Regions from separate parts of the Methylobacterium sp. 001424705 genome, predicted to be linked through region 1. Evidence: riboswitches for the same ligand, from Rfam matches in the RefSeq annotation. Region 1 holds a riboswitch; each other region holds the start of a gene.
The links. A riboswitch is a leader RNA that binds a small molecule or an ion and turns the genes downstream of it on or off. The one in region 1 is predicted to bind cobalamin.
Positions count from the first base shown of each region.

Region 1 (10,325 bases):
GCGCTGGCGCCGCGCAGCATCTCCACGGTGTTCTGCGGGTCGGCGAAGCGCTCCAGCCCGCGCTCGCGCACGGGATTGAACACCACGACCTTCGCGCCGCGCTGGGCCGCCCGCCGCAGGTCGCCGAGCATGCGCGGATGGTTGGTGCCGGGGTTCTGCCCGACGACGAAGATCGCGTCGGCTTTCTCGAAATCCTCCAGCAGCACGGTGCCCTTGCCGACGCCGATGGCCGCCTGGAGGGCGATGCCGCTGGCCTCGTGGCACATGTTGGAGCAGTCGGGGAAGTTGTTGGTGCCGTAGTGCCGGGCGAAGAGCTGGTAGACGTAGGCGGCTTCGTTCGAAGCGCGGCCCGAGGTGTAGAACTCGGCCTGGTCCGGGTGGTCGAGCCCGCGCAGGGTGGCGCCGATTTCCGCGAAGGCGGCGTCCCACGTCGTGGCGACGTAGCGGTCGCTGGCCGCGTCGTAGCGCATCGGATGCGTCAGGCGGCCCTCGCCCTCCAGGGCGTAGTCGGTCCAGCCGCGCAGCGCGCTCACGGTGTGCTTGGCGAAGAACTTCGGCGGCGTGCGCTTGTCGGTGGCCTCCCAGGACACCGCCTTCACGCCGTTCTCGCAGAACTCGAACGAGGACCCGTGCGCCGGATCGCCCCAGGCGCAGCCGGGACAGTCGAAGCCGTCGGGCTGGTTGGCCTTCAGCATGGCGCGCGCACCCGACAGGGGCGCCCGGCTTCCCAGCAGGTGCTTGCCGCAACTTTTCAGGGCCCCCCAGCCGCCAGCCGCGGAGGAGCGCTTCGGGGTCGCGACCGGATGATCCATGACGGGGTCCTGGGGGGCAGGGCTCGCATGGCCGACGATCGGCCGCGAAGCGGAGCAGTCTCGCCCCAGCGATATCGCGATGCACAGCGCGCGCTCAATCGCGCGAAAACGCAGGCCAGTCATGCCGTTAGGGGTCCCATGCGTTTTTTGCAGAGCCGATGAAGACCGGGTTAAAACCGTTCCAGGCCGCAATGTGGACAATCGGGACCTTCCTCTCCGGCCCCGGTCCCTGGCGGAGGGCGGGTCGATCGCCTAACCCTCGGGCCGGATCGGCCGCTGGAAAGCGGGGAAGACGGGAGCGGGGGAGATGCGGACGCCGGTGAGGATCTTCGCGGCGGCGGCCGTCGGCCTCGCGGTCGGCCTCGCGGTGATGGCGCATGACCGGCAGATGGGCGCCGAATGGGCCGTGTCGGCCGAGCAGATCGCCGACGCGCAGGCCTACGGCAAGCCCGGCGTGGAGCTTCCGCCGGGCCACATGGTGACCGCGCCCCAGCGCAGCGAGGGCGCGGAGCGCCTTCCCCTGAAATGGATCCTCCTCGGCCTCGCGGCCGGTGGCGCGGTCCTGGCCGGCACGGGCCACCGGCGCGCGCCGGCGCGGAAACCGGATGACCGACCCTGACGCCCGACGCCTGTCGCCTGCCGGGCACACCGGCCCGAAAACCCCGCGCGGCCATTGACGCCGTCACCGCGTGTCGGGCTTCCTGGCGTCGGACGGTTCCTCCCCGGAGGATCAAAAGGGAACGCGGTGAGGAATTTTGTTCCAACGCCGCGGCTGCCCCCGCAACTGTAAGCGGCGAGTTCCTCATCAGCACGTCACTGGGTGTCTCGACATCTGGGAAGACGATGAGAGGGCGGTGACCCGCGAGCCAGGAGACCTGCCGTCAGTCGTGGTCACACGCGAAACGCATCGGGCGGGGTGTCCTGGTGGGTGTCGGGGCGGATGCCGTGCGGCATCCGGGCCGGCCTCGTTCGCGGTGACGTGCCACAGACGTCGCCCGAGGTCCCATGTCGTCCTCCCGTTCTCGATCGTTTCCCCGTTCACGGCCCACCGCCCGATCCTGGCTCCTCGGCGCCTGCGCCGGTTTCCTGCCCTACGGCGCCGGTATTCCGGACGCGTTCGCCGAGACTGCGCAGGCGGACCTCGCCGAATTGTCCGTGACCGCCGAGGCCCCGGCCAGCGGTGGCCGCGGGCCAGCCGCCCATGCGGGATTCGTCGGCGGCGTCACCGGCATCGGCGGCGGCCTCCGCAGCGTCGATGCGGCGAGCGCCGGCGTGATCTCGGGGGCGGCACTCAACAGCCGGCCGATCACCCGGCCCGGCGAGGCGCTCGAGAGCGTGCCCGGCCTCATCGTCACCCAGCATTCCGGGGAGGGGAAGGCCAACCAGTTCTTCCTGCGCGGGTTCAACCTCGACCACGGCACCGACATCGCGCTTCACGTGGACGGCATGCCGGTGAACATGCGCACCCACGCCCACGGCCAGGGCTATGCCGACCTGAATTTCCTGATCCCGGAACTCGTCGGCGCGGTCGAATTCCACAAGGGACCCTACTTCGTCCGCGACGGCGACTTCGCCTCTGCCGGCTCGGTGCGGATCGACTATCTCGACACGGTCGCGCGCAACCTCGCGCTGACGTCGCTCGGCAGCTTCGGCTACAAGCGCGCCCTCAGCATCGCCTCCGCGCCCCTCGGCGAAGGCCACCTGCTCGTGGCCGGCGAGGCCCAGACCTATGACGGCCCCTGGGACGTGCCCGACCGCCTCGCCAAGCTGAACGCCGTCGTCCGCTACAGCCAGGGCACGGCCCTCGACGGCTTCGCGCTAACGGGCATGGCCTACTGGGCCAAGTGGAACGCCACCAACCAGATCCCGGAGCGCGCCGTGGCGGAGGGGATCATCGGCCGCTTCGGCTCCCTGAATCCCACGGACGGTGGCGACACCGGCCGCTTCTCCCTCTCGGGCCGCTGGAGCCGGACGACCGACGCCGGCATCACCCGGGCGAGCGGCTATGTCATCCGCTACGGCATGAACCTGTTCAACGACTTCACCTACTTCCTCAACGATCCGGTGAACGGCGACCAGTTCCGCCAGCGCGACAGCCGGGTGCTCGGCGGCGGCGAGGTCAGCCACACCGTCGAGGGCACCCTGTTCGGCTTGGCCGTGGAGAACGAGATCGGCCTCCAGACCCGCACCGACGCCATCCGGGTCGGCCTGTTCAACACCACGGCGCGGCAAACCCGCTCGACCGTGCTCGATGACCGGGTGCTGGAGGCGAGCGCGGCCCTCTACGTCGAGAGCCGGATGCGCTGGACCGACTGGCTGCGCACCAGTGTCGGCGTGCGCGCCGACGGGTTCTCCGCCGATGTCCGCTCGGACACGCCGGCCAATTCCGGCACGGCCCGGGACGGGATCGTCAACCCGAAGCTCGGCCTCGTGCTGGGACCCTGGTTCGACACCGAGGTGTTCGTGAATTACGGGGGCGGCTTCCACTCGAACGATGCCCGCGGCGTCACCGCCACGGTGGATCCGGCGAGCCCGCTCTTCAACATCAGCCGCTCGCCCTTCCTCGTGCCTTCGACGGGCTCGGAGATCGGCCTGCGCAACCGCAGCCTCGCCGGGCTGGAGACGGCGGTGACGCTGTTCCAGCTCGACTTCGCCTCCGAGAACCTGTTCCAGGGCGACAGCGGCACCACCGAGCCGAGCCGTCCCACCCGCCGCTTCGGCGTCGAATGGACCAACCGCTACGCGGTGACGCCCTGGCTCTCCCTGGAGGGGGACCTGACGGTGACGAATGCCCGCTTCGCGGACCGCGACCCCGTCGGCAACCGGGTCCCGGAGGCGCCCACCACCATCGCCTCGGCCGGGTTCACCTTCGGCGAGGGGCCGGGCTGGTTCGGAGCGATGCGCCTGCGCTACTTCGGGCCGCGGCCGCTGATCGAGGACAATTCGGTGCGCTCGCGCCCGACGGCGCTGGTCAACGGGCGGGTCGGCTACAACTTCGACAACGGAATCAGCCTGTCCCTCGACGTGTTGAACCTGACCAACGCCCAGGCCGACCAGATCACCTACTTCTACACCTCCCGTTTGCCCGGCGAGGCGGCGGATGGCGTCGCGGACCGGCACTTCCACCCCGTCGAGCCGACGGCGGTGCGCCTGACCCTGGCGGGGCGGTTCTAGGTCACATGCCGGGTGAAAGTCTGTGAGATGACTTTGCCATGTTGACGAAGCGTGGAACCACAGCTTACGCGGCTGTCATGCGTGCTTGGCGGCCAGATTGGGGATTCTGCCGTGCGGTCATCGCCCTGACCGTCCTCTACGCGCTTTGCCTGCAGGCGTTGCTGGGCTCCATGGCGCCCGTGCCCCAGCTGAGCTTCAACACCATCATCTGTGCCGAACACGCCGGAACGGACGCTCCGGCGGACGCGGCACTGCCCTGTCGGCATTCGTGCTGCACCCTGGTGCAAGCCGTCATGGTGCCCGTTCTGGTTCTCGCCTTCGTTGCCGTGCGCTGGTCGCCCGGCGATGCGGTGCTCCGCGCCTGGCGGACCGGAGACCCGGGAACCGCACGGGCGCCGCCCGATCCATCCGTCAGTCCCCGAGGTCCGCCGACCGCCTGATCGATCCGTTTGTCCCAGATCGCTCCGTGCCGGACCCCCAACCATGTCTCAGTCCCTCCAGGGTGACGCGACGGCCTTCCGCGCCGTCGTTTCTGCCCGCCCGATGCAGGATGCCGTCTATCGCGCCGTCTGGCGCTGGCACTTCTACGCCGGCCTGCTCTGCCTGCCCGTCCTGATCCTGCTCTCGGTCACCGGCTCGCTCTACCTGTTCAAGGACGAGGTCAACGCGACCCTGTTCGCGTACCGGACAAGGGTCGCCGTGCAGGCGAGCCCGCCCGTGGGTGTGGACGTCCTGCTGTTCAACGCCTCCGAGGCCGTGCCGACCGCCGTACCGGTCTCGTTGACCGAGCCCGCCGATCCGTCCGCCTCCGCGGTCGTGACGATGGCCGAGGGATCCCGCAGGATCCTGGTCTACCTCAACCCATACGACGGCTCGGTGCTGGACCGGGTCGCCCGGGACGACGAGTTCATGATGGTGGTGCGAGGCCTGCACAGCCTCGCCTACTTCGGACCGGTGGCCAACGGACTCATCGAGGTCGTGGCCGGGTTCACGATCATCCTGGTTCTGACGGGCCTCTATCTCTGGTGGCCGCGCCAGCAGGGCGGCGGGGTCGTGCGTCTCCGCGGCACGCCCCGCAGGCGCGTTTGGTGGCGCGACCTGCACGCCGTCACCGGTCTGGTCGCCGGGGCCGGAATCTTCTTCCTCGCCCTGACCGGGCTGCCCTGGTCTGCCTGGTGGGGCCAGCACCTGCGCAGCTGGTCCAACGCGGCCGGCGTCGGGCAGCCCAGCGCCCTCTGGGCCAACAAGCCCATCTCGACCGTGCCCATGCGGGAGATGCTCACCACCACCGGATGGGCCATGGAGGACGCTCCGCTTCCGACCTCGCAGCCGGCCGCCACCCCCACCATCGGGCTCGCGCGCGCCGTCGACATCCTGCGAGCCCTCGGGATGCCGCGCGGCTTCGAGGTCTCCCTGCCGTCGGGGGAGACCGGCGTCTACGCCGCGGCCGCCTACCCGAAGGACGTGACGGGGCAGCGGATGATCTCCCTCGACCAGTACACCGGCACGCCGCTGGTCGACGTCCGGTTCGCGGACCTTGGCGGGGTCGCCCGCGCCATCCAGTACGGCATCGGCCTCCACAAGGGCGAGCACTGGGGTCGAGCCAATCAGTTCGCGATGCTGGCCTTCTGCCTGGCGACCATCCTGCTCGCCGTGACCGCCGCGACGATGTGGTGGAAGCGGCGCCCCGCCGGTCGCCTCGGCGTACCACCGTGGCCACGCGACCGGCGTGTCGCGGCCGGCGTGACCCTGATCGTCCTCGTCCTCGGGGCCCTGTTCCCCCTGACCGGGCTCGTCATCCTCGGCATGCTGCTGCTCGACCTCGGCTTGCAGGCGCTGCGAACCCAGGCGAGGACCTGAGGCAGCCGAAACGGGCGGCGTTCCCGTGCACCCCATCCTTCCCGTGCTGATCGGCCGCCGCGGCATCCTCGGCGTCGTCCTGATCGCGCTCGCGCTCTGGACACAGGTGCTCGCGCCGGCGGCGGCCCTGCGCATGCTCGCGGCGATGTCCGATCCGCTGCGCAATCCCATTCTCTGCGGCCCTGCGGTCGATGGGGGCGAGGAGGTCCGTTCGAACGTGGGGGTGCCCGCCCCGGCACACCCGGGCTGCGCCCTGTGCCAGTTGTGCTGTGCAGGGGTCGCCCTCCCCACGCTGCCATCGGGCCCGGCCGCCATACGGAGCGTGCACTGGCATCCGGTATCGTGGCCGATCCCCCCTCCCACGCGCACACGGCCTCCGTCCCGTTGCCTGGGGCAGCCCCGGGCTCCGCCTCACCTCGTCTGATCGCCGAACCACCCTTCCTCACCGCAGCGTGCCTGCGCAGCGTCCTCCCCGATCCGTCGAGCTTTCCCCATGTTCCCGTACCCAAGCGCCCGCCGGCCCATGCGCGCCCTGGCGATCCTTCTCGGCGCAAGCCCGCTCGCGATCGCGATGGCGCAGGCCCAGACCGCCGGTCAGGCCGTGACCCTGGAAGAGCTCTCCGTCGAGGGCCAGGGCGGTGGCGCCGGACAGGGGCGGGGTCGGACTGCCCTCTCGCCCGCCGCCGCCGCCGCACCGACACCCATCGACCGCCCCGTCGGCGAGGTCGTCACCAGCCTCGGGCGAGACGGCATCATCGAGAACCGTCCGGCCACCAGCATCGGGTCGGTTCTGGCCAACAGCCCCGGCGTGACCGTGCGCCAGGGCAATGGCGGGCGCGACGTGGTGATCTCCATCCGGGGCAACAATGCCCGCTCCACCGGCGTGATCAAGAATACGGTCGTGCTGGAGGACGGCTTCATCCTGACCCAGCCGGACGGCGCCTCACGCTTCGACCTCGTCGATCCGCGCGCCTACGGCCGCATCGACGTGTTCCGCGGTCCGCAATCAGCGCTCTTCGGCAACTACGCCACCGGCGGCGCGCTCGCCTTCCGCACCCGGACGGGCCGCGAGATCGACGGCTTCGAGATCGGCACCGATGCGGGCAGCTTCGGCTACCTCAGCAATTACTTCACGGTCGGCGGCGTCAGCGGCCCCGTCGAGATCAGCCTGTTCGCGAGCGATGTCCGTGCCAACGGCTATCAGGATCACGGTTCCTACGACACGCAGACGGTCAACCTGCTGGCCAATTACACGCCGACGCCGGACAACCGCTTCACCCTGAAGGTGATCAACAACACGCTCAATGCGAATCTGCCGGCCCGGTCCTCCCTGAACCAGTATCAGATCAATCCCTACCAGCGCGGTTGCGGCACGGCGGCGCTGGCGGCGCCGGGGTGTACCCTGACGAACCTCTTCGTGAATGGAGCCTTCGGGCGGACGGTGGGCGTCACCGCCGATGAGGCAGGGTTCGGGCGCGACGACCGGCGCACCATCGTCGCCCTGCGCTGGGAGCACGACATCGACGCGCAGACGACTTGGCGCACCCAGCTCGGCTTCGACGAGCGCAACTTCAACCAGCCCTTCTATACGACCTCCTCGCGCGGCTCCTATCCATCCTGGAACTTCCTCACAGACCTGACCCGGCGCTACGATCTGTTCGGGCTGCCCGCGGTGGGCTACGTGGCGCTGGCCTACAACACCATCGACAACCACATCACGACCTTCAATCGCGCGCCCGGCGGTGGTCCGCTGCTCGGTGCACTCATTGGGAACCAAGAGGCCGTCCAATCCAACCTCGGCGGGCGGGCCCGTACCGAGGTGGCGCTCTCCGAACAATGGACCGGCGTCGTCGGCGTCAGCGCGGAGAACACCGCGATCACGGGACGCAACGTCGCCTACGCCTATTCGGCCTCAGGCGTGACCACGACCGTCGCCGATGCCAACCGCAGCTTCCTCAACGTCGCGCCCGAACTCGCCCTGGTCTATCGGCCGACCCCGGAATGGGCGGTTCGGGGCCGGGTCGCGACCGGCTACACGACCCCGGCCGCGAGCAATCTCTTCATCACCGCAGCCGGCCTCCCCGGCAACAACATCCAACTTCGCACGCAGGAAAACCTCGGCTTCGACCTTGGCGTCGACTGGAGCCCGAGCGAGACCCTGCGCCTCAGCGTGACCGGCTTCTACGAGTTCTTCCGGAACGAGCTCGTGTCGCAATCTCCCGGCGCCGGCCTGATGAGCTACACCTTCAACGCGCCGGCCTCCGAGCATCGCGGCATCGAAGTGGCGGCCGATTGGGCGTTCGCACCCGGGTGGCGCGCGGTCGCCGCCTACACGTTCGACGACCAGATCTACACGCGCTACGTCGAACGGCTGAGCGCCGGATCTCTCAGCCGCCAATTCGACCGCTCCGGCAAAACGATCCCCGGTGTCCCGGCCAACCAATTGCTCGCCCGCATCGGATACGATGTCCCGGCCGGACCGCTCGCCGGCCTCGGAGCGTTCGTCGAGACCGTGTTCCAGGACGACTTCTTCATCGACAACGCCAACCAGCTCAGGGCGCCGGGCTATACGATCGTCAACGCCAACATCCATTACGCCACGGAGCTCACGAGCGGCTATGCCAAGCGCTTCACCGCCTATGCCGAGGTGCGCAACGTCTTCGATACCGTCTACGTCGCTTCGGCGCAGAACCTCGCGAATTCCATCAGCGCGACCACGGGCCTGCAGAACGGTGCGAGCGTCCTCGCAGGAACCACGGGGTCAGTGTTCGCCGGAGCGCCCCGTACCATCATCGCGGGAATGAAGCTGGCGTTCTGACCGTCCGGCATCGGATGATCCGCAGGTTCGGCAACGTTCTCTCATCGAGGAAGGGAGCCGAACAGGCCTGTCCGCAAACGCGTCCTCCGCCTCGACCATCGTTATCGTGGCGTCGAACGCTGCGCTTGCCCCCTGATCGATAGGATCAGCTTCCTCACCATCGGACATCCCTGGACCGGTGCGACGCCGAATGGGGCAAGCGTCGGTGGCGGCGATCCGACCGTTGCGAACACCGGTCCGGACGCGGACGAGTGGGTGGATCACCCGTGGGGGCAGGATGAGGTCCACGAGTCGCCCGCTCTTTCAGACGCGAAGAACGATGCCGCGGCTTCAGCAAGTCCCCTGGGACGCTCGATAGCACCAAGGCTATCGCTGGCGCGCACAGCCCCCCGAATTTCGGCCGCAAAAATCTCCGCACTGAATTCGAGCGAACGATCACGAAGATCCGCCGAGCCTCTGTATGTCTCCAACAGGTCATGATCCATGATCTTTTGCGTCAGGTTTTGACATCCCAAGACGAGCGGGACACTCACTGGACGAGCACGGCCTGGTCGCAGCGTGTGCCTTCCACGGTGAGGTCGGCGTAGCCCAGGCGGATGCCGAGGACCCGGAGCGTGTTGTCCAAGACCTTGTCCAGCGCGGGCGTCACCGCCGCGAGACCCGTGGCGACCGTGCTCTTGATCACCCCGGGCGCCAGGACGCCGAGACCGTTCACCTGAAGGTCGAGATCGTTGATCAGACGGCCGGTGAGGGATTGGAAGGACCCGCCTGAGGACACTGTCCGGACGGTGTGGCGGGTGATGTCGTCGTCACTGAACGTTACGAGCTGCGTGTAGGCGTTTCCGACCGTGACGCGGCTCTGGCCGGTCACCGTCAGGGCGGGAGCGACCCGCAGGAGCGTCGCCGGCTGATTGAGGTCGGGCACGCGCGCATTGGGGTCGAGGAGCGCCTTGGGAATGTCGGCCACCGCGAGGTCTGCGACGCCGGTCTGGGCTTCCAGGACGACCTGTCGGCTCTGCCGGTCCGACCAGGGGCAGGTCACCGAGCGCAGCCGCCCCTGCGCCTTGGCGACCTGCACGTAGAGAGGCAGTTGGAGGAGGCCGAGATTGAGCGGCAGGGCCAGGCTGGCCTCGATGAGGAGGCGGGTCTGCGCCGTCTGCACCGTGGCCTTCGAACTGCCGGGCTGGACGTAGCCGGAGCTCTGGCGCTTCTCGCCGATCCCCAGCGTGACCTGGGTCCGCAGCAAGCCCGGTATGCTCGCGCCGAGATCCGCGGAGACCTGGCGATCGCCGTTCGCCACCAGGATGGCGGCCGACAGGGTATCCATCAGGCCGATCGATGGACCCTTGACCCCTGTACTCGGCGCAAGGTTCGCGGCATCTCCGAGATCGATGATTCGCCCGAGGCGGACGGATCCGCCGGCACCTCGAACGACGTTGTTCAACTGCCCGAGGGCGGCTGCTGCCGCAGCGTTGCCTGCGGTCGTGGCCGCGACCGACTGGAGCGCCGAGAGCACCTGTCCCAGCGTCGCATTCGCGGTGACGACGTCGTTGTAGTTGTCGACTTTGAGATTGAGGCCGGGCTGGAGGGTATCGAGCACGCGGAAGCCGTCGACCTGGGCCGCCGCCAGCGCCTCGTAATCCCCGACAGACAGGTTGAGC
Region 1 covers NZ_JCBANU010000001.1:265,310-275,634, reverse strand. Annotated here, with positions in the region: gene AC6EUL_RS01285 (FdhF/YdeP family oxidoreductase) at 1-812, opposite strand, end outside; gene AC6EUL_RS01280 (hypothetical protein) at 1,120-1,431, shown strand; cobalamin riboswitch at 1,508-1,709, shown strand; gene AC6EUL_RS01275 (TonB-dependent receptor) at 1,818-3,986, shown strand; gene AC6EUL_RS01270 (hypothetical protein) at 4,025-4,426, shown strand; gene AC6EUL_RS01265 (PepSY-associated TM helix domain-containing protein) at 4,470-5,846, shown strand; gene AC6EUL_RS01260 (TonB-dependent receptor family protein) at 6,340-8,664, shown strand; gene AC6EUL_RS01255 (TadG family pilus assembly protein) at 9,194-10,325, opposite strand, start outside.

Region 2 (10,325 bases), on a different contig from region 1:
CACCGGCAGCGCCACCGAATCGAAGTCGTCGTGGTCGTGGTCCTCGCCCTCGCCGTGGTGGGACGGACGCGCGTCGAGGTCGTCCTCGGCCGCCGCCTGGATCCCCAGGATCACGCGCGGGTCGAGGCGGCCGTGCTCGGCCTCCACCATCTTCACCGCGCGGGGCAGGTGTTCGGTGACCTCGGCCCGGACCTTGGCGCGCCCGGCCTCGTCGAGGAGGTCGGCCTTGTTCATCACCACGAGGTCGGCGCAGAGGAGCTGGTCCTCGAACACCTCCTCGAGGGGATTGTCGTGGTCGACGCTGGCGTCGTCCGCGCGCTGGGCGGCGAGCGCCGCCGGATCGTCGGCGAAGAAGCCGGCGGCCACGGCCGGGCCGTCGATGACCGCGACCACGCCGTCCACCGTCACCCGCGAGCGGATCGCCGGCCACTGGAAGGCCTGGACCAGGGGTTTGGGCAGGGCGAGGCCCGAGGTCTCGATCAGGATGTGCTCGGGCGGATCGGCCCGGTCGAGGAGCTTGTTCAGGGCCGGCACGAAATCGTCGGCCACGGTGCAGCAGATGCAGCCGTTGGCGAGCTCGACGATGTCCTCGTCGCCGCAGCCCTCGATGCCGCAGGCGGCCAGGAACGAGCCGTCGAAGCCGATGTCGCCGAACTCGTTGACGATGATGGCGAGGCGCCGGCCGTTCGCATTCTCCACGAGGTGGCGCACCAGGGTGGTCTTGCCGGCCCCGAGGAAGCCCGTGACGATGGTGCAGGGGATCTTGGCGACGAGGGTCATTCGGCGGCGTCCGGAAGGGGGGGCGCCGCGACGGGCGGCGGGAATGGGGGAAGGCGGGCGACGACGCCCTTGCGGAATTCCTGCGGCCGGGCCTTCCACGGCACGATGCCGTCCGGCGTCTCGGCATAGAGCGCCACGCCGTCCAGGATGGTGCCGGCCGACGCGACCGGGTCGAGATCGCCGTAGACGTAGGTCCAGCGGCCTTGCGAGGCCACCGCCACCGTGCAGGGGCGCTTGCAAACCGAGAGGCATTCGACGCTCTCGACCGTGATGCCCGGGTGGCCGCCGGCGCTCACGGCGTCCTGAAGCGCGGCGAGCAGGCGGGCGCCCGCCCGCGGCTCCGAGGCGTCGCCGGCCGTCCGGCAGGTGGCGCAGACGTAGAGGGTGACGGCGGCGTGGTCCGTGTCAGGCCGCGGGTCGGGCATGTGGTCAGGCATGGGTCGGCCGCGCGTGGGTCGGCCGGGTCTTGCCGAACAGCCCCCAGGCCCAGCCATAGGCCAACCCGATCACCGCCCAGAACACGAAGGCGATGCCCAGCGAGCGCGCCGCGAACTGCGCGGCGTAGGAGGCCGGCAGGTTCGAGGCGGCGTGGCTCGCCTCCGGCGCACCCGCGAGATGGGGCGCGACGAGGAGCACGATGCCGCCCGCGATGGTGATCGGCGCCCGCCGGATCGCGATAAGGTAGAGCCCCATGGCGGTGGCCGCGGCGGTCATCACCCACCAGAACTGGCGGTCGGCCAGCGGCGCGGCCTCCATTCCGGGGAGTTCCGGCGCGAGGCCGAGGGCGGGGGCCAGCGCCACCGCGAGGAAGCCGCCGATGGCGAAGCGCAGGCCGGTCTCGGGGTTGGGCTCGCGGTTGCAGGCCAGGAGCACGGCACCGAGCAGGAACGCGTAGCCGACGCCGCCCACCAGGGTGGCGAGCGCGGTGAAGGCCATGCGCGGCAGGCCGGGGCCAGGCTGCCAGTCGGGCGCGACCTCGCCGCCCGCCACCGAGGGATCCTTGGTGCCGTGATCGTGACCGCCATGGACGCGGACGATCAGCGAGGCGGGGGTCGGCCGAACGGGGGCGGCGGAGGCCTGCGTCTCGTAGCGCTCGGCCGCGATGATGAGCGGCGAGGTGAGTGCGAGCTGCAGGCCCGTCGCGACGACGGCCGCGAGGAAGCCGGCGACCAGGGCCGCCGACACGAGCCGGATGATCATGGGATTGTCTGCCTTAAGCGGAGACGCTCAGTGGCAGGGGAAGTTCTGGCTGTGGCGGAAGTCGTGCGCCGCGTTGTGCAGCGCCATCGCGGGGGCGAAGCCTGCCATGAATACGAGGCCGAGGCCAAGGAAGGCGGCCACGAGCACGGCGCCGAGGCGCTCGTTGGTGCGGGTGCCGGTCAGGACGAGGGTGTTGGTCGACATCGGGTTCATCTCCTGGCCGCCCCGCCGGCGGCCGTCAAGCATCGAGCGGGAGGACGGCAGGTCTCCTGGCTCGCGGGTCGCTGGTCCTGCCGCCTTCCCGGATCGCTCCAGTGGCTGATGGCAGTCCCGTCTCCGCTCACAGTTGCGGGGGCAGCTGCGGTTTCGAGGTCGCCCCCTCACCGCATTCCCTTTTCACCCCGTCGCCGGGGCACCGTCCGATCCACGCTTCTACGCGGTTGCCGATCCGCTGACAACGCGGCCCGGATCGGATTCCCGCCTTTGACCCGGGACCTCGATTTCGGGCACAGCAGGCCGCATGCCGCATCCTCCACCCAGACTGACCCTCGTGCTCGGCGGCGCGCGCTCCGGCAAGAGCGCCCATGCCGAGGGGCTGATCGAGGCGCAGCCTCGGCCCTGGCTCTACCTCGCCACCGCCCAGGCCTGGGACGACGAGATGCGCGAGCGCATCGCGCTCCACCGCGCCCGCCGCCCGGACGGCTGGATCACGCAGGACGTGCCGCTCGCCCTGCCCGAGGCGGTCGCCGCCGCGACCGGGCCGGTGCTGGTCGATTGCCTCACCCTCTGGCTCACCAACCTGATCCTGGCGGAGGCCGACGTGGACGCCGCCACCGCCGCGCTGCTCGCGGCCTGCGCGGCGGCCCCCGGCCTGGTTGTCCTGGTGGGCAACGAGGTCGGCCTCGGGATCGTGCCGGACAACGCGCTGGCCCGCCGTTTCCGCGATGCGGCGGGGCGCCTGCACCAGCGCCTCGCGGCCCAGGCGGACCGCGTCGTCCTCACGGTGGCGGGCCTGCCCCTGATCGTGAAACCCCAACCCGGAGCCACCCCATGACCGACGCCGACCGCCATCGCGAAAAGATGGAGAAGCGCAAGGCCGTCCAGGATGCCGAGGTGGCGGAGAAGACGATCGAGAAGGGGCTCCTCATCGTCAACACCGGGCCGGGGAAGGGCAAGACCACGGCGGCCCTCGGGCTGATGCTGCGGGCGCTGGGCCACGGCTGGCGCGTCGGCGTGGTGCAGTTTATCAAGGGTGCCTGGGACACCGGCGAGAAGCACGCCCTCACGGCCTTCGGCGACCGGATCGACTGGCACACCCTCGGCGAGGGCTTCACCTGGGAAACCCAGGACAAGGCCCGCGACATCGCCGCCGCCGAGCACGCCTGGGCCAAGGCCCTCGACCTCATGGCCGATCCGACGATCCGCCTCGTGGTGCTGGACGAGCTCAACATCGCCCTGCGCTACGACTACTTGGATCTCGAGGCCGTGGTGGCGGCCTTCCGGGCGCGCCGACCGGACCTCCACGTCGTGGTCACCGGCCGCAACGCCAAGCCGGCCCTGATCGAGGCCGCCGACCTCGTCACCGAGATGGCGGTCGTGAAGCATCACTTCGCCGCCGGGGTGAAGGCGCAGGTGGGCATCGAATTCTGATGCGCTTCGTCCTCGGCCCGGTCGGGCTCCTTGTCCTGTCGGGCATCCATCCGGCCTGCGCTGAAACCGCGCCGGCCTGGCCGGCCAGCTATCTCGGCCGCGTCGAGGCCCTGGCGGTGGTGGAGGGCCTGAACGCCCGGCTGCTCGCCAGCCGCTCCGCCACCGCGACCCTCGAAGGCTGGTGCGCCGAGCACGGCATGGCCGCGACGCCCCTGCTCGCGGCGAATCTGCAGCGCGGCGCGGACAAGCCCGCCTCGGAGGAGACGCGCCGGCGCCTGAATGCCGGCTCCGACACCGTCCTCCGCTACCGTCAGGTGCGGCTCGCCTGCGGCGACCACGTCCTGTCGGAGGCGGACAACTGGTACGTGCCCGAGCGCCTGACCCCGGAGATGAACCGCCTGCTCGAGACCACCGACACGCCGTTCGGCCGGGCGGTCCAGGCCCTCGGCACGACGCGGCAGACCATCGGGGCGGAACTCCTGTGGCAGCCCCTGCCGCAAGGGTGGGAGCAGGCGCCGCCCCCGGCGTCGACCTGCGGCGACCTCGCGATTCCCGACCATCTGTTCCGGCACCGGGCCGTGCTGTTCACGGCGGAGCGCGTGCCGTTCTCGGAGGTGGTCGAAACCTACGGGGCCGCCATCCTGGCCTTTCGTCGCGCCGCGCGGCCCGCCGATCCGGCCTGCGCCGCATCCCCGTCGGACGGGCCGCAGCCATGACCCGCGCCCTCATGATCCAGGGCACCGGCTCGGATGTCGGCAAGTCGCTGATCGTGGCCGGGCTGTGCCGGGTCTTCGCGCGGCGCGGGCTCGCCGTGCGGCCCTTCAAGCCGCAGAACATGTCGAACAATGCCGCCGTCACCGCCGATGGCGGCGAGATCGGGCGGGCCCAGGCGTTGCAGGCGCGGGCGGCGGGGGTGGCGCTCTCGGTGCACATGAACCCGGTGCTGCTGAAGCCCCAGAGCGAGACCGGCAGCCAGGTCGTGGTCCAGGGCCGCATGGTCGGCACCGCCAGGGCGCGGGACTATCAGGCCTGGAAGCCGCGTCTCCTCGCCTCCGTGCTGGAGAGCTTCTCGTACCTGAAGGCGCAAGCCGACCTCGTGGTGGTGGAGGGGGCGGGCTCGGCGTCCGAGGTCAACCTGCGGGCCGGCGACATCGCGAATATGGGATTCGCCCGCGCCACCGGCACGCCGGTGATCCTGCTCGGCGACATCGACCGGGGCGGCGTCATCGCCAGCCTCGTGGGCACCAAGGCGGTGATCGACCCGGAGGACGCCGCGATGATCCGGGGCTTCCTCGTCAACCGCTTCCGCGGCGATCCCAGCCTGTTCGCCGACGGCATGGCCACCATCGCGCAGGCGACCGGCTGGCCGAGCTTCGGGCTGATCCCGCACTTTCCCGACGCGGCGCGCCTGCCGGCGGAGGACGCCCTCGGCCTCGCGGGCTCGGACACCGGATCGGCCCGGCGCAGGGTCGTTGCCGTGCCGGTGCTGCCGCGCATCGCCAATTTCGACGACCTCGACCCGCTTCGGGCCGAGCCCGACGTGGCGGTGGTGCTGGTGCGCCCGGGCGAGCCGATCCCGGTGGCCGACCTCGTGCTCCTGCCGGGCTCGAAGACCACCATCGACGACCTCGACGCCTTTCGCGCGGAGGGCTGGGACATCGACCTGCGCGCCCATGTCCGGCGCGGCGGGCGGGTGCTCGGGCTTTGCGGCGGCTACCAGATGCTCGGCCGGCGCATCGACGACCCGCACGGCATCGAGGGTGCGCCCCGCTCCGTGCCGGGTCTCGGGCTCCTCGACGTCGAGACCGTGATGACGCCGGTGAAGCATCTGGCCGCCGTGACCGGCACGAGCCAGCCGGACGGCGTGCCGTTCTCGGGCTACGAGATGCATGTGGGCGACACCACCGGGCCGGACACCGCGCGTCCGGCAATCCGGCTCGCGGACGGGCGCCTCGACGGCGCGGTCTCGGCCGACGGCCGCGTCACCGGCACCTACGTGCACGGCCTGTTCGCCGACGACCGCCAGCGGGGCGCCTGGCTCGGCCGCCTGGGGGCGGCTCCGAGCGGGCTGGCCTACGAGGCCGGCATCGAGGCGGTACTCGACCGGCTCGCGGATCATTGCGAGGGGCATGTCGCCTGCGACGCGCTGCTCGCCCTGGCCTCGTAGCGTCCCGACGGTTTTAGGCTTGGCGCCGGAACGCCTGCCTCACGACGGGTGCGGCGAGGAAGCCTCCATGATCCCGTCCCCGCCCCGGATCGACCCCTGCCTCGGCCTCGGCGCGAGCCTGATGTTCGTCGTGCTCTCGGCGCTCCGCCGCGACGCCGCGCGCCGGGGCGCGGCGGAAGCCGGCCCGAGCCTCAGGGGGGCGTAGGCGCGCCCCTCTCCGGGATCGGCACCGCGTAGGCGTGCGGCGCCCCGTTCCGAAGGCTGTCGAACAGGACGAGGACCCGGCCCGATCCGAGCGGGACCACGGCCTCGGCCTTGCCGTCGATGACCTTGCCCTTCTGGTTCTCGCCGCGGACCGGCGCGAGGGTGGCGACGGGGGTCAGGGCGCCGGAGGGCAGGTCGACGAGGGACAGCCGAAAGGGAACGGGCAGGCCGTTGCGGGACGAGCCCGTGAGCACCAGCATCCGTCCGTCGGGCAGGATCGTGAGGTCGCGGACGCCCGCATCGGGTCCGGCCTCCAGGGGGATCGTGCCGATTTCGGCCGACAGGGCGGCGTTTCCATCCGCGAACAGCGCCTCGACCGGTACGGAGACGAGGAAGGCCTTGCCCGCGAGGCTCGGTGCCCGCAGGCCCGCGTAGAGGCGCCCGCCCACGACCGCGAGCCCTTCGACGTTCAGGCCGTTCGGCTGCGGCGTGCCCTCCGGCGGCAAGGCGTTCCAATCGAATTCCAGGTCGCGCAGCACGGAGTCGCGTACGGGCGCGGAGGCCATCAGGGCGTCGAACAGGCGGTAGGTGCTCACCGTCTCCGCGGCGGCGGTGCCGTCGGCGTTCGGCCGCAGGCGCGTGAGGATCATCGACGACAGTTTGTACTTGCGCTTGCCCCGGGTGCAGCCGTGCGACCCGGTGACGTAGAAGAAGGGCTCGGCATAGGCCACGGCCTCGCCGTCGAGCTGATCGAACCTGCCCGGACCGCCGCTGCATCGGGACTGCGCGGGGGGCGTGCCCCGGATGGCCGGCGAGGGCGCCGTGCCGAGGTCGTAGGCGGTGGCGCCGGGCGTCAGCGTGGTCCCGGCGAGGCGGGCGAACTGCGCGCCGCGGTTCTCGTCGTTGACCACGACACAGAGGCGGCTGCCGTCCGCGTCGGTCGGGCGGCAGGCCATGCCGCTGAGGTCGTAGGCCCCGTCGCCCTTCGTCTCGCCGTCGAAATCGCGGGTGACGGTGTAGGGCGTCGGCAGGCCCTCGGCGGTGCGGCCGGGGGTCGGAGCGGCGAGGCCGAGGGCGGCCAGCGCCAGGGCTCCCCGTCGCCCGAGGCGTGTCGTCTTCGACCGGATCATGCGAGGGCGACCTTGAGGAGGACCAGGAGGAGGAGGGCGAGCCCGAACAGGAATCCGCACGCCGTGCGGTAGAGCGCAAGCGCCCGTTCCACGTCGGCCGGGGTCGCCTCCGTGCGCCCGTCGCCCATCCAGCCATCCGCGACGCGGGTGGTGCCGTAGGTTCGGGGGCCGGCGAGCGCCAAGCCGAGAGCCCCCGCCATGGCGGCCTCCGGCCAGCCGGCATTGGGCGAGCGGTGGCGGCCGGCATCCCGCCGCACCGCCCGCCAGGCTTGGCCGGGCGAAGCGCCGGCATGGACGGCCGCGGCCGCGACGAGGAGCAGGGCGGTCAGCCGCGAGGCCGGAAGGTTCACGAGATCGTCGAGGCGGGCGGCGGCCCAGCCGTAGGCCTCGTGGCGCGGGGTGCGGTGGCCGATCATGCTGTCGGCGGTGTTGATCGCCTTGTAGAGCGCGCCGCCGGGCAGGCCGCCGACCCCGATCCAGAAGGCCGGCGCCACGATGCCGTCGGAGAAGTTCTCGGAGAGGCTCTCGATGGCCGCCCGGCAGATGCCGGCCTCGTCCAGGGTCTCGGGATCGCGCCCGACGATCATCGACACCGCGCGGCGTCCGCCCGCGAGGCCCTCGCACCGCAGATCGGCCGCCACGCGGGCGACGTGGCTGTGCAGACTGCGCTGGGCCGGCAGGCTCGCCGCCAGCAGGGCGAGGACGAGGAGCGCGGGCAGGAGGCCGGCGGCGCCGGCCAGGGCGGTGAGGGCCAGGGCGAGGCTGCCGACGACCCCCAGAAGCACGAGGAGCCCGGCCACGCCCGCGAGCCGGCGGCGAACCGGCGCCCCCCGGTTCCAGTGGCGGTCGAGGGTCGCGATCAGCGCGCCGATCCAGGTGACAGGATGGCCGAGCGCCCTGTAGAGCCGGTCCGGATAGCCGGCTGTCGCCTCGACGGCGAGGGCGAGCACTAGGACGATGAGCGTATCGGGCGGATGGGTGAGGGCGGTCCAGGACATGCGGTCTCGGTGATGGCGCGCGGCCCGGGGATGGGTGACGGAATCGCCCATGGCGGCGATCTCGATGCCGCTCGACGCCTCTTCCCGCAAGCGCTCGAGCCCTGGCTGGATCTCTCCACGGGGATCAATCCGGTGCCCTATCCGTGTCTGGCCCTCGACGCCAGCGCCTTCCGGCGCCTGCCTTCGGCCGCCGACCTCGGCGCCCTGCGCGCGGCCGCCGCCGACGCCTACGGGGTGGCCGATCTGGACCGGATCGTCGCCGCGCCCGGAACCCAGATCCTGATCGAGACCCTGCCGCGCCTCGTGACACGCGCCCGCGTTGCCGTGGTGGGGCCCACCTATGCCGAGCACGCCGCCGCCTGGGCCCGGGCCGGCCACGCCGTCGTGACCGTACCGGGGCTCGGGGCGGCCCGGGACACGGACGTGGTCGTCGTCGTGAACCCCAACAATCCGGACGGACGGACCTGGGAGGCCGGAACGCTGCGGGCGCTCGCCAACGACCTGGCGGGCCGCGGGGGCCTGCTCGTCGTCGACGAGGCCTTCGCCGACCTGGAGCCGATCGAGACCCTGGGGCCCTCCCTCGGCCCGGGCCTCGTGGTCCTGCGCTCTTTCGGAAAGACCTATGGTCTCGCCGGCATCCGGCTCGGCTTCGCCCTCGGCGAACCGGGCCTCGCCGCCGCCCTCGCGGAGGCGCTCGGGCCCTGGGCGGTCTCGGGCCCGGCGCTGGCCATCGGGCGCGCCGCCCTGTCCGACGCGCCCTGGCGGCGGGAGGCCGCCATCGCCCGGGCCGCGGATGCCGCGCGCCTCGACCGGATGATCCTGCGGGCCGGCGGGACGCCCATCGGCGGCACTTGCCTGTTCCGCACCGCCGACTTTCCCGACGCGCCCGGCCTGTTCGACCGCCTCGGCGCGGCCGGGATCTATGTCCGGCGCTTCGCCGGGACCCCCGCGCGCCTACGCTTCGGCTTGCCGCCGGACAAGGCGGCCTGGTGCCGGCTGTCGCGGATCCTCCGGTAAGGGACGATCAGGCGCCCCTCGGCTCCAGCACGTTCACGAGGAAGCCCGCGCCCGCCAGGAGGATGCCGACGGCGCAGACGCCGGACCAGCCGGCCATGAGGAAGGCCTGGGAACCGGCGAAGGCCCCGAACGCCCCGAATACGAACATCACCGTGAACAGCACGGTGTTGATCCGCCCGCGGGCGCTCGGAACGAGGGCGTAGACCCGGGTCTGGTTGGCGATGAGGGCGGCGTTGAGGCCGATGTCGATCAGGAGGACCCCGAGGCCCACCGCGATCAGGGACCAGGCGCCGCCCGCCCACAGCACCGCGAAGGCCGCGACCACGAAGAGGGCGCCAGCCACCACCATCGGGCGCGGGCCGCGCCGGTCCGTGAAGCGGCCCGAGAGCGGGGCCACGAAGGCGCCCGCGACGCCGATGACGCCGAACATCCCCGCCCCGGCCGCCGTCAGGTTGAAGGGCGGCGCCTCGACCAGCAGGGCCAGGGTCGCCCAGAAGGCGTTGAAGCTGGCGAAGAGCAGCCCCTGCGACAGGCTCGACCGGCGCAGCACCGGCTGGCTGCGCACGAGGTGGAGGATCGACAGCATCAGGGCGCGGTAGCGCAGGGGCCGGGTCTGCGGAATCTTCGGCAGCGTGGCGGCGGCGATGCCGGTCATCCCCAGCGCCACGACCGCCGCGGCGAAGAACACCGCCCGCCAGCCGTACTGCGCGCCCACGAGGCCGCTGGCCGTGCGCGCCAGCAGGATGCCGGTGAGGAGGCCGGTCATCACCTGGCCCACCACGCTGCCGCGGGTGGCGTCCGGCGCCAGCTCGGCGGCGAAGGGCACCGCCTGCTGCGCCGCCGAGGCGAGGATGCCGATGACGAGGCTGGACAGGGCCAGGCAGGCGAGGTTCGGGCTCAGCGCCGCGGCCAGGAGCGCCACGGCGAGGCCGAGGGTCTGGCCGATGATCAGGCTCCGGCGGGACAGGCTGTCCCCCAGCGGCACCAGGCCGAGGATGCCGAGCCCATAGCCGACGAGGGAGGCGGTCGGGACCCAGAGGGCGGCACGCTCGCCGAACTCCCCGACGAGGAGCCCGAGGAGGGGCTGGTTGTAGTAGATGTTGGCGACGGCCCCGCCCGCGATCAGGGTCAGCCCGAGCCGGGCCCGCGGCGTGAACCCGTGGCGTCCGCCCGTATCGG
Region 2 covers NZ_JCBANU010000004.1:177,586-187,910, reverse strand. Annotated here, with positions in the region: gene cobW (cobalamin biosynthesis protein CobW) at 1-780, opposite strand, end outside; gene AC6EUL_RS05480 (DUF1636 family protein) at 777-1,217, opposite strand; gene AC6EUL_RS05475 (CbtA family protein) at 1,210-1,980, opposite strand; gene AC6EUL_RS05470 (CbtB domain-containing protein) at 2,008-2,184, opposite strand; cobalamin riboswitch at 2,223-2,415, opposite strand; gene cobU (bifunctional adenosylcobinamide kinase/adenosylcobinamide-phosphate guanylyltransferase) at 2,501-3,034, shown strand; gene cobO (cob(I)yrinic acid a,c-diamide adenosyltransferase) at 3,031-3,630, shown strand; gene AC6EUL_RS05455 (hypothetical protein) at 3,630-4,346, shown strand; gene AC6EUL_RS05450 (cobyric acid synthase) at 4,343-5,797, shown strand; gene AC6EUL_RS05445 (hypothetical protein) at 5,865-6,002, shown strand; gene AC6EUL_RS05440 (DUF3616 domain-containing protein) at 5,989-7,131, opposite strand; gene cbiB (adenosylcobinamide-phosphate synthase CbiB) at 7,128-8,129, opposite strand; gene cobD (threonine-phosphate decarboxylase CobD) at 8,142-9,146, shown strand; gene AC6EUL_RS05425 (MFS transporter) at 9,154-10,325, opposite strand, start outside.
Region 2: another riboswitch for cobalamin. It lies ahead of AC6EUL_RS05470 (CbtB domain-containing protein); the one in region 1 lies ahead of AC6EUL_RS01275 (TonB-dependent receptor).

Region 3 (10,325 bases), on a different contig from region 1:
CCGTCTCCGTCGGCGAAGATCGTCCCGGACAGGCTGACCGTCGGGGGATTGTTCCGGACACCGAAGTTCTGCGACGCGATCACCGCGCCGCTGGTGACGACCTCCTTCAGCGTGGTCACGCCGCTGGTGACCTTGCCGTCCGGGGCGGTCACCGCGACCGTATAGGTCCCCGGGGCGAGGTTCTGGAAGCTGTAGACCCCGTTGGTGCCCGGCTTGAAGGGGTCCTTGTTGCTCGACGTCGTGCTGGCCAGGAGGACGCCGATGTCGTTGTACAGATCGACCGAGACGCCGTTCGTCAGCACCTCGCCCGCGTTGAAGACGCCGTTGCCGTTCGTGTCGTTGAAGATGATGCCCGCGATGCTTCCGGTCTTGTAGAACCCTTCGTCGACGGTCGTCTTCGCGTCGCTCGGGACGCTCACGTTGGTGACGAGCGTCTGGCCGCTCGCGTTCGTCGTCCCGGCGCTGCCCCGGTATCCGGCCGCGGCCGGCGTGAAGCGCATCGCGTAGGCGCCGCCGGCGAGAGCGGTGAAGGCGTAGGCCCCGGTCGCATCGGTGCGGACCGTCGCGAGGGCGGCCCCGCTCCCGTCGGCGGCGAGCAGGTCGACCGAGACGCCCGCGAGGGCCGTCTCGTTGGCGTCCCGCGTGCCATTGCCGTTGGCATCGGTAAAGACCGCCCCGGACAGCGTTGCGCCAGCCATGCCCTTCCCCCCTGATCGCTGACGACGCTTTGCCGCGTCGCCGCTTTATCAGTCTAGGGTGAGGCCTCTATTGCCTGGAGGCAATGGACTATAGTGACAAAGCGCTCTCTTTGTCGAAATCATGTTGCCATAGACCGGAAGAGTCCGGCCCATCGATCAGCACAGGCGCGTCCGGGCTTCAAGAGCAGGGCGCGAGGATGTCGGCGCGGGCGTGGAAGATCCGGAGGCGATGATCGCGTCGCGGGGGGCGCGGCGCCCCTACCCGAGCCGCGCCCTGCGCCGCAGGCGGCGCCAGCCCAGCACCACCCCCGAGAGGGCGATGGTCGCGCCGAGGCCGTTGAGGAGCCACATCACCGCGTCCCAGGCCGGGCGGGCCTGGAACAGGTTTCCGAAGTCCAGGCGGTGGGGTGCCTCGAACAGCCAGCGCTGGAGCCGGCCGCTGGCATCGAGGCGGTCGAGGAGCGCGCCGGTCTCGGGGTCGAGGTGGAGCCAGGTCGCGGCCGGGTCGTCGAAGCGCACCCGCAGCACCGGCAGCGGCCGGGTGTCGTGGTGGGGATACCAGTAGGCGTCGTAGGCGGTCAGCGTCTCGGTCGCGGCGATGCGGGCCTCCGGCCAGGCGCGGGCGGCTGCGGCGCGCAAGATCGCCTCCGTGGGCGGCGGGACCGCGACCCGGCGGCCCCGGGCATCGGCGGCGACCAGCACGGGCTGGCCGCCGACCTGCGTGAACCGGACCTCGACGATCCCCGGCCGCGCCAGGCCGTCGAGGGCCGCGCGGCCGACCGCGGCCGGGGGCCCGGCATAGGCCGCCTGCAGGGCCGCCGGGGGCGTGCGGGGCGAGAACCAGTGGTTCGGGTTCATGGAGAGCCAGCCGCTCGCCACGAAGCTGAGGAGGCTCAGGCCCCCGAGGGTGCCGAGGAGGTGGTGCCAGCGCCCGAGGCCGCGATAGGGGCTCACCCCCGCGGCGTAGGGCCGGCGCAGGCGCAGGCGCCAGATCCCCAGGGCCAGGCCGCTCAGCACCCCGGCGGTGGCGAGGCCGGAGACCCAGAGCACGGTGCCGCGCCAGAGTTCGCCCCGCGCCCGCAGGGGCGTGGGGTAGAACCAGTGCGGGATCGCCCCGAGCCAGTTCCACAGGCGCTCCCGGCGGTTGGTGTCGAGGACGACCGCGCCCGTGCGGGCCGAGACGTAGAGCTCGGTGCCGGCCGCGTCCCCGAGCGCCACCACGTGGAAGGGGCGCACCGGGTCGTAGCGGTCGCGCACCGTCCATGGGTCGCGGCTCACCGCCCGCACGGTGGCGCCCTCGCCGAACGACGCCCGGGCGGCCGCCCCGTCGATCTCGCCCAGGGCCTGCCCGGTCTCGGCCGAGACCACGTGCCGGGCGTCGTCGCGGGTGGTGACCTGATAGACCGGCGCCCCGCCCCGCATGGAGAGGCTCAGGCCGCCGGGGGCCGGGTCGAGCCCGGCCCGGGCCAGGGCCGCGTCCGGGCCGAGGAGGACCCGGTCCCAGGCGAGGGGCGCGAGGCGGGACAGGCGCTCGGCCTCCGTCAGGGCCGGAAACGCCACGTAGAGCATCACCAGCCCCGACAGCACCCAGGCGGCGAGGAACAGCCCCGTGGCGATGCCGAGCCAGCGGTGGCCGAGGATCAGCCCGCGCTTCAGGGGCTTCAGGAAGGCCCGTTTCGGAGAGGCCCGCATCAGAACCGGACGCTGTAGGCGACCTCGACGGAGCGCGGCCGGCCCAGCAGCCAGTTGGTGCCGACCCCGTTCACCGCGTTGCCGCTGATCGCGTAGATCGTGTCGAACAGGTTGTAGGCGCGCAGCGACAGGCGCGAATCCGGCGTGACCTGGTGGTCGAGCCCGGCATTGACCAGGGTGTAGGCCGGGCGCTTCGCCTGGTTGCCGAAGTCGCTGAAGGTCTCGCCCACGTGCTGCAGGCCGACCCGGGCCTCCCAGGCCGGGGCGAAGGCGTAAGTGACCCAGAGGTTGCCGACGCGCTCCGGCACGTCGATGGGCTGGCGCCCGGCATAGGACACCACCGCCCCGCCGACCGCCTGGTCGAGGGTGTCGTACTGGGCGTGCAGCAGCGCCAGGTTGGCGTCGATGCGCCAGGCCTCGGAGAGGTGCAGGCTCAGGGCCGCCTCGACGCCGAGGGAGGATTGCTGCCCGACCTGGGTCGAGAGCGTCGGCTGGCCCGGTACCGCCGAGATCAGGTTGTCCTTGACGATGCGGTAGCCGGCCAGCGTCCACTCGGCCCGGCCGTCCCAGGCCACGCCCTTGGCGCCGACCTCCACCTGCTCGCCGGTGGAGAGCCGGAAGTTGGCGAGACTCTGCGACAGGGAGATCAGGCTGCCCACCGGATCGGTGGCGGTGGCGTACTGGGCATAGAGCGCCAGCAGCGGCGTCGGGTTGTAGACGGCGCCGAAGCGGTAGCTCAGCGCCCGGAAGTCGCGGTCGAAGGTGTTGCCGGTGACGAGGTCGGTCCGCTGCAGCACCGGCGCGTCGTAGCGCACGCCGGCCAGGAGCGAGACCTGGTCGGACAGGATCAGGCGGTTCTCGGCGAAGACCGAGGCCTGGCGCGTGCTGGTGGCGTAGGCGGGCCGGGCGCGGCCCTCGGCCGGGAACAGGCCCGGGTCGTAGGCGAAGGGATCGACGCTGGTGGTGGTGTCGAAATAGAAGTTGTTGGTGTGCCGGAAGGCGATGTGGTTCACGTCGAACCCGGCCAGGAATTCGTTGCGGAAGCCGAACAGGGTGCCGCGGAAGGTGGCGTCGAGGCGGTTCCCGATCTGCTCCTGCTGGTGGTAGATCTCGAGGTAGTCGGAGCGGTCGATCCGCCCGGTGCCGCGGTTGAAGGCGTATTGCTCCACGTCCCGCCACTGGCGCCGGCTCTGGAGCCGGTAGGCGGTGTTGCGGACCGTGACGTCGGCGCTCGGCGTCCACTCGGCGCGCAGTTGCGTCCAGTTGTCGGTCCAGAGGATCTGGGCGTCGCGGACGTTGTAGTTGTTGAACCGGAGGGCGTCGCGGATGCGCCCGTCGACGAGGGGCGTGCCCCAGTAGCGGGCCGGCTCCTGATAGCCGAAATCATGGCTCAGGGTGACGGCGAGGTCCGGCGTCGCCTGCAGGGTCAGGGCGCCCGAGACCGCGAGGTTGCGGAAGCTCCCGTCCGGGGCGATCCAGCCCTCGGCGCGGTTGCCGCTGATGTTGAGGCGGTAGGCGAGCGCCTCCCCGATCGGGCCGCCGGAATCCAGGGCCAGACGCGCCAGACCGTCCGAGCCGACCGCCGCGCGGGCCTCGTTGAGGAGCGTGAAGACCGGCTTCTTGGTGACGACATTGATCACGCCGCCGATGGCGCCGTCGCCGTAGAGCACGGAGGCCGGCCCGCGCAGCACCTCGATGCGCTCGACGTTCCAGGTGTCGAACGGGAAGGTGACGGTGCCGGCGCCCACGAACAGGCGGGTGCCGTCGTAGAGCTGCTGGATCGAGTTCGGGCCGGAAAAGCCCCGGGCCGTGAAGGCGCCGTTGCCGTTGCCCGGCGCCGCCACCGTGGTGATGCCGGTGGCGTTCTGGGTGACGGCCTCCGCCACCGTGTTCTGGCCGCGCAGCCGCGTGGTCTCGCCCGCGATCACGTCGACGCTGGCGGGGGTCTCCAGGGCCGTCAGGCCGAGGCGGCTGGCGCTGCGGCCGGGGCTGCGCAGGTTGAGCCCCTCGGCGGGCGCCGGGCCGCCCCGCCCGGAGCCCGCGACCTCCAGGGTCTCCAGGGTGACGGCCGGCGGGACCTCCCGGGTCTCGGCCTCGGCGGAGATCGGCAGCAGGCCGCCGAGCAGGGCCGCCAGGGGCAGGACGTGTCGCGACGGCAAGGTTGGGCCTTGCCGCGACCCGCGCGCGTTCGCGGTTCGGGACGGGATGGGGGCGACGGGCATAGGGTAACGGGATGTGGGGTAACTGGACGTGGGGCAACCGGACATGGGGCAACCGAACATGGGCGCGGGCATCGGTCGGGGCCGACCTGCCGTCTCCGCTAGACTGAATGTTATAACATCACAATTGGCAAGCGGGGCCCGGGGCCGGCGTGTCCGCGGCGCAGCCGTCACCGGGCCGCGCGGGGCGGCCGGAGGGAGCATGCGGGAGCAAGACTTGCGGGCGAGGACGGGCATCGACGGGACGGCTGACGCGACGAGTCGCGCGGAGTGGCACGTCACCGCGAAGAGGTCGGTCCGTTCGCGGCAAGCGAACGCCCCGACACCCACCAGGACACCCCGCCCGATGCGTTTCGCGTGTGACCACGACTGACGGCAGGTCTCCTGGCTCGCGGGTCACCGCCCTCCCATCGTCTTCCCAGGTCCCGGGTCCTGACGGACCGTTCACCCAGTGACGTGTTGATGAGGAGCTCGCCGCTTACAGTTGCGGGGGCAGCCGCGGCTTCGGGCTCTCGCCCTCACCGCGTTCCCTTTTGATCCTCGTTAAAGAGGAACCGTCGCGGGTAAGCTAGGCCGTTTCCGGCGCCGCCGTCAAATCCCCCGGGGTTCGGCAGCCTGCCCTGCGCAGGGGGCGACCGGGGCGGCCTCGCGCGGATCGGGGGACAAATCCCGCCGTGGAGCGTTGGCCCCGCAGGGAGAACCGGGCTGTGACGCTGTGACCGAGACTGAAGGAGCAGAGAGCACGATGTCCGAGGATGGGATCACGTTCGAGCGGATCCGCGAGCGCGCCCATGAGATCTGGGAGCGCAACCACCGCCCCGAGGGGTTCGAGGTCGAGTTCTGGCTGATGGCCGAGCGGGAGCTGCGGGCCGAGCGCGCCCGCAACGCCCCGAAGTCGGCCGCACCGGCGCAGGAGGACGCCGCCTGTCCCTGACGGCGCCGGGGACGGGCTCGGGGGCGGGTCGCCTCAGCCGCTCGCCGCCACCGCGTCGTGGTCCGCGAACAGGATCGCGTGGGTGAGCGGGCCGTCGACGCGCATCGGGTCCCGGACGAGGGCCTAGGCGGGGACGTCGCGGACGGCCGCCCAGGCGCGGTAGCAATTCGGTGGGACCCGTCCCCGTCCGGTCTCCAGCTGCGAGAGGACGGTGTCGTATTCGGCCCCGACCACAGTGGCGAGCGGGCGCCGGCATAGGCCGCGCGCCGCGCGCAGGGGCTTCAGGAAGCGACCGCCCTCCCGGCCCGGTTCCGACACCCCCGCCGAATCCGGGCGTTGGCGGTGAGCGGACACGTGGGACATCCCCCCTCGGACAGCATGGGGAGGGCGCAGGCCCGGCCGGCGCCGTCGCGACGCCGCGGGCGGGGGCGCCGTTCGACGCGCCAGATCCGGCGGCGCCGCCGGGCTAGTCGGAAACAGCCCGGACTGCGCCGTGATCCGTGGATCGGGACTTCCCGTTGGGGAACGCTCCGTTCCCGCGTCGCCTGCGCCCGCACCGGATGTGCCGCGCGCCGTGAGGGCGCGGGCGACGCGGTCGGTGCTGAGCGACGGCTTAGGGCGCGATACGGCCCGTGCGGGCGACGGCGATCGCCTTCGGGTTCTTCATCGAGCGGTTGCCGGAGAAAACCAACGATCCCGAACCGCGTGTCGACGGGCCCGCGATCCCGCCGCGGCGGGCCGCCTTCGGCCGCGCCGGGCACGGGGTCTCGACCCTCACGGTCCTGGGGCTGGGGTTCGGACTGGCTCTAGCCTGGGTCGTCTTCCTGTGTTGGGTCGCTCACGGAGTGCTAAGGTTGATAATGGACTAACGACCGCAGTGCAGCTGAAATTGTGCAAAGCACAAAAGTGCTGTTTATTTCCGCTTGTGTCCTCTCAATACCTAGGTAGTCTGGCTTCCGGTGTCGTTGGTGCGCAAATGCTTCTGATCTGTTTTGCCTCGCTCGGAGCTGTCGCAAGCCAGGCCGTGCGCCTGCCGGGTCTTCTGGTGATCGTATCGCTGCTGGCGGTGGCGATCGGCATCGAGGGGGCCCTGGAGCAGCGTGCCCTCGCGATCGTCCTGACCGATGCGGTCTGGATGCTCGTGGCGGTGGAGGCGTCCTATGTCGCGGCCTCGCTGCTCTGGACGTCCGAGGCCTCGCCCGCCGAACCCCGGAAGGCGTGAACCTTCGGGGCGTCCGGCTGAGCCGGCGCGCCCTACCGGAACGGGGGCTCGGGCTTGAGCAGATAGCGGGCGACGATCGTGCCGCCCAGCGCGCCGAGGAGCGCGCCCGATCCGCTGGCCATAGCGTCGATGACCTGCGCGGTCCGGCCGGGCACCCAGCGCTGGCCGATCTCCATGACGACCCCCAGGACGGTGAGCGGCACGCCGATCCGCCACCAGCGCAGCCCGGCACCGTAGCCGAGGACGAACAGGCCGGCGGTCCCGCCATACGCGATGGCGTGCTCGACCTGACCCGGCAGGGAGGTGCGCGCCTCCCAATCCCGCGGAATCCAGGAGAGCCAGACCAGGGTCCCCACGCTCAGCCAGGCCGCCGCGCGGACGAGCCTCGAAAGGGCGGTCAGACGTGGCGACATGCGTGTTCCGAACCTTTCCGATCTGTCCCCTACCCCCACGGGCCGTCCCCGGGGCGGGCGCCGGGGGCGACGGGACCCTGCCGCCGGCCGGCGCCGACGCGGGCGCGCGTTTTTCCCGATGGGGTCCGGTGCCGCTGCGCCCCTACGGGCGGTCAACGGGCCGGGTGGTCGCCCGGCGGTTCGCCTTGAGGAGCTTGCCGATCACGATGCCGGCCGGGACGGACAGGAGGGTCCAGAGGCGCAGGACGTGGAGGAGGCGGAAGACCATCACGCGCCCTCCCCCGCCTTCACGGCAGCGTCATACCCCGCCATCCACTGGGCATGCGCCTGCGTGCCCTCGGCGTAGGGGCAGTCCTCCCGGCGCAGGCCCTTGCCGGGGGCGTAGAACCCCAGCGCGTAGTGATCCAGGTTGTCGTCCGGGGGCTCTGTCATGGGCGGGAAGATAGGGCGCGCGGAAGGGCCTCCAAGGGCCCGACGCGTCCACGCCTCATCGGCGCGACGGAGTCCCGCCGGCATCCGCATCACGCTGTCAGGTGGAGAATTTGTCTTTCCCAGCAAAGGCTTCGGAAAGAAATGGCGCGCCCGAAAGGATTCGAACCTCTGACCCCCAGATTCGTAGTCTGGTGCTCTATCCAGCTGAGCTACGGGCGCCTGCGACCGGTGGGGGTTGGTGCCGCCCCCGGTGTGAGCGGGTGTTTAGAGGCTCCTTTTTGCGCTGGCAACCCTGGCCGGACAGATTTTTCGCGGCGGTACGCTTCGCCGTCCGTTCGGGGAGGGCGCGCGCGGGCACGACGTCCGGCCTCCCGGCGGGCGATCCCCTATCTCGTTCTTCGAACGCAGGCTCGTCTCGGTCGGAAGGTGTTCTTTCGCGGTGAAGGGCAGATCTGATGCCGGGATGCAGCGTATGCGTCGATCAAAATTGGTTTTTTGTCGGCTCGTGATCTTGTCGTTTCATCCCGTCATCACTGTCAGGGCAAGGTGGAACATTTATGACAACGCTTCGGCTTGGCCGTTTGAACCGGGATTGCCGGTTTCCATCTTGGAACGCTTTGCGGTCCTCGGGAATTGAGAGGGTCTCTTGCCCGTCCTAGACTTATCCAAGGAGAATGCCGTGAAACGGTCCCTGACCACCCTCGCCCTTCTGACGATCCTCGGTGCGGGTTCGGCCTCCGCCCAGACCACCGTCACCGGCACCCCGGCCCCGGACGCCAAGTCGAGTGCCACCTCCGGCGGCCAGGAGGCCGTGACCCGGCCCAACACCGACAAGCCGGACGCCACCAAGCCGGCCACCGCCAAGGCGGCCTCGAACGCCAAGCTCGAGGAAGGCGCCAACAGCTTCACCGAGGCCCAGACGCACCACCGCCTCACCGAGGCCGGCTACAAGGACGTCAAGGGTCTGACCAAGGACGACAAGGGCATCTGGCGCGGCGAAGCGGTGCTCGACGGCAAGCCGGTCAAGGTCGGCGTCGACTTCAAGGGCAACGTCGCGGCCCAGTAGGCCGCCACCGCCCACCCCTCCCCTCGCCCGCACACAGGAGTTTCCCATGGCTCATCAGACCATCACCGCCCTGTACGACGATTACGACGCTGCCAGCACGGCCGTCTCCAAGCTCGAGGCCGCCGGCGTGGCGCATGCCGACATCAGCATCGTGAGCAGCAACGAGGGGGACCGGCATGCCGGGCGCGTGCGCTCCGCCTCCGACGTGGACGCCCCCGTCCACGGTGACACCCCGGAGAAGGCGTCCAGCGGCGCCGGAGCGGGCGCCACCGTCGGGACGGTCCTGGGCGGCGCCGCTGGTCTGCTGACCGGCCTCGGCCTGCTGGCGATCCCGGGCGTCGGCCCGGTCGTGGCGGCGGGCTGGCTCGTGGCCACGCTGACGGGCGCGGGCATCGGCGCGGCAGCGGGCGGCCTCGCCGGCGGCCTGACCGGCGCGGGCCTCAGCGAGACCGACGCCCATACCTACAGCGAGGGCGTGCGCCGCGGCGGCACCCTGGTGACGGTCCGGGCCGACCAGTCCCAGGCGGCCCGGGTGATGGACATCCTGGAGGAGCACGGTTCGATCGACGTCGACGAGCGCGCCCAGAACTGGCGGGCCGAGGGCTGGACCGCCCCGCAGGCCGCCGCCGCCACCTCGCCGAACGCCATCCCGGGCAACGCCCTGGGCGGAACCGTCGAGGGCCGCAACCGCGTGCGCGCCTACCCGACCACGCCGGTCTGATCGACGCCCTACGGCCGCCCTCCGCGTGGGGGGCGGCCCTCGCAACGGCGGACACCCCGGCGGCCCTCGGCCCCGGGGTTTTTCGTGCGTGGACTGGGGGAGTCGTCGAGGCGCGGTCGCGTTGGGCTTCTCCGCGTGTACGCGGGCCACGGTCTCGCGACGGTCTGGGATGATCAGGAAAGGGTGGGTCCCGGAGCCGAAGCTCCGGGTTCTGTTTCGACGGTTACCCTACCGCAAGATGCTTACGCCGCGAGGCGGGCATCCATGACAACGTTATCGTTGGCATTTAGAGTTTTGGCCAAATGCTCGAAACAGGGGTTGCCTGCGTCGAACCGGTCGAGTCCTTACCGACAGCCGCATCGTCCCGCACCGAAGTGAGAGCGAACTCGCGATCCCTTTACCGCCCAGTCGATCCTATTTCGCCCCCATCAGAAGACCACCCGCCGACGTGGATGGGCTTGTGGTGGAGGCGCCGGAGTACTGCCCTCCGGGTCCTGAAACGTTATTACGAACCGGTCATCAACCGCAGGTCCGATATAGGCGAAATCGCCGCGCGGGTCCAGTCGGCGCGCTATCCCGCCGCACCCGTCTCCCGAGCGAACCAATCGGCGTAGGGGGTGGTGTGGGCCATGTGCCGGTTGAGGTCGGGCGCGCCGTCGTCCCACCAGACGGGGCCGCGCTCCCCGAGGCCGCGCTTGGCCGCGTCGACGGCCCGGCGGGCCTGCGCGACCGCGTCCGGATTCCCGGCCGCCTTGCCGGCCTTCACGGCCCGGCGCGCATCCATCAGCGCGGCGACGAGGGCGTCGCGCGCGGCGGGGCCGAGGTCGGGACGGGTCCGGCGCCAGAGCCGGCCGCGCACCACGAGGTAGCGTCCGTCCGGCGTCACGAGGGGCGGTGCCGTTCCTGTTCGTGGCGGAGCCTTACCCCG
Region 3 covers NZ_JCBANU010000013.1:80,946-91,270, forward strand. Annotated here, with positions in the region: gene AC6EUL_RS11830 (SdrD B-like domain-containing protein) at 1-698, opposite strand, end outside; gene AC6EUL_RS11835 (PepSY domain-containing protein) at 957-2,390, opposite strand; gene AC6EUL_RS11840 (TonB-dependent receptor) at 2,390-4,612, opposite strand; cobalamin riboswitch at 4,967-5,183, opposite strand; gene AC6EUL_RS11845 (DUF2934 domain-containing protein) at 5,355-5,543, shown strand; gene AC6EUL_RS11850 (hypothetical protein) at 5,667-5,861, opposite strand; gene AC6EUL_RS11855 (hypothetical protein) at 6,520-6,765, shown strand; gene AC6EUL_RS11860 (VanZ family protein) at 6,798-7,178, opposite strand; gene AC6EUL_RS11865 (hypothetical protein) at 7,321-7,446, opposite strand; gene AC6EUL_RS11870 (ribosome modulation factor) at 7,446-7,610, opposite strand; tRNA gene AC6EUL_RS11875 (tRNA-Arg) at 7,753-7,829, opposite strand; gene AC6EUL_RS11880 (hypothetical protein) at 8,290-8,676, shown strand; gene AC6EUL_RS11885 (hypothetical protein) at 8,723-9,397, shown strand; RNA gene ssrA (transfer-messenger RNA) at 9,598-9,963, opposite strand; gene AC6EUL_RS11895 (hypothetical protein) at 9,969-10,325, opposite strand, start outside; gene AC6EUL_RS11900 (hypothetical protein) at 10,318-10,325, opposite strand, start outside.
Region 3: another riboswitch for cobalamin. It lies ahead of AC6EUL_RS11840 (TonB-dependent receptor); the one in region 1 lies ahead of AC6EUL_RS01275 (TonB-dependent receptor).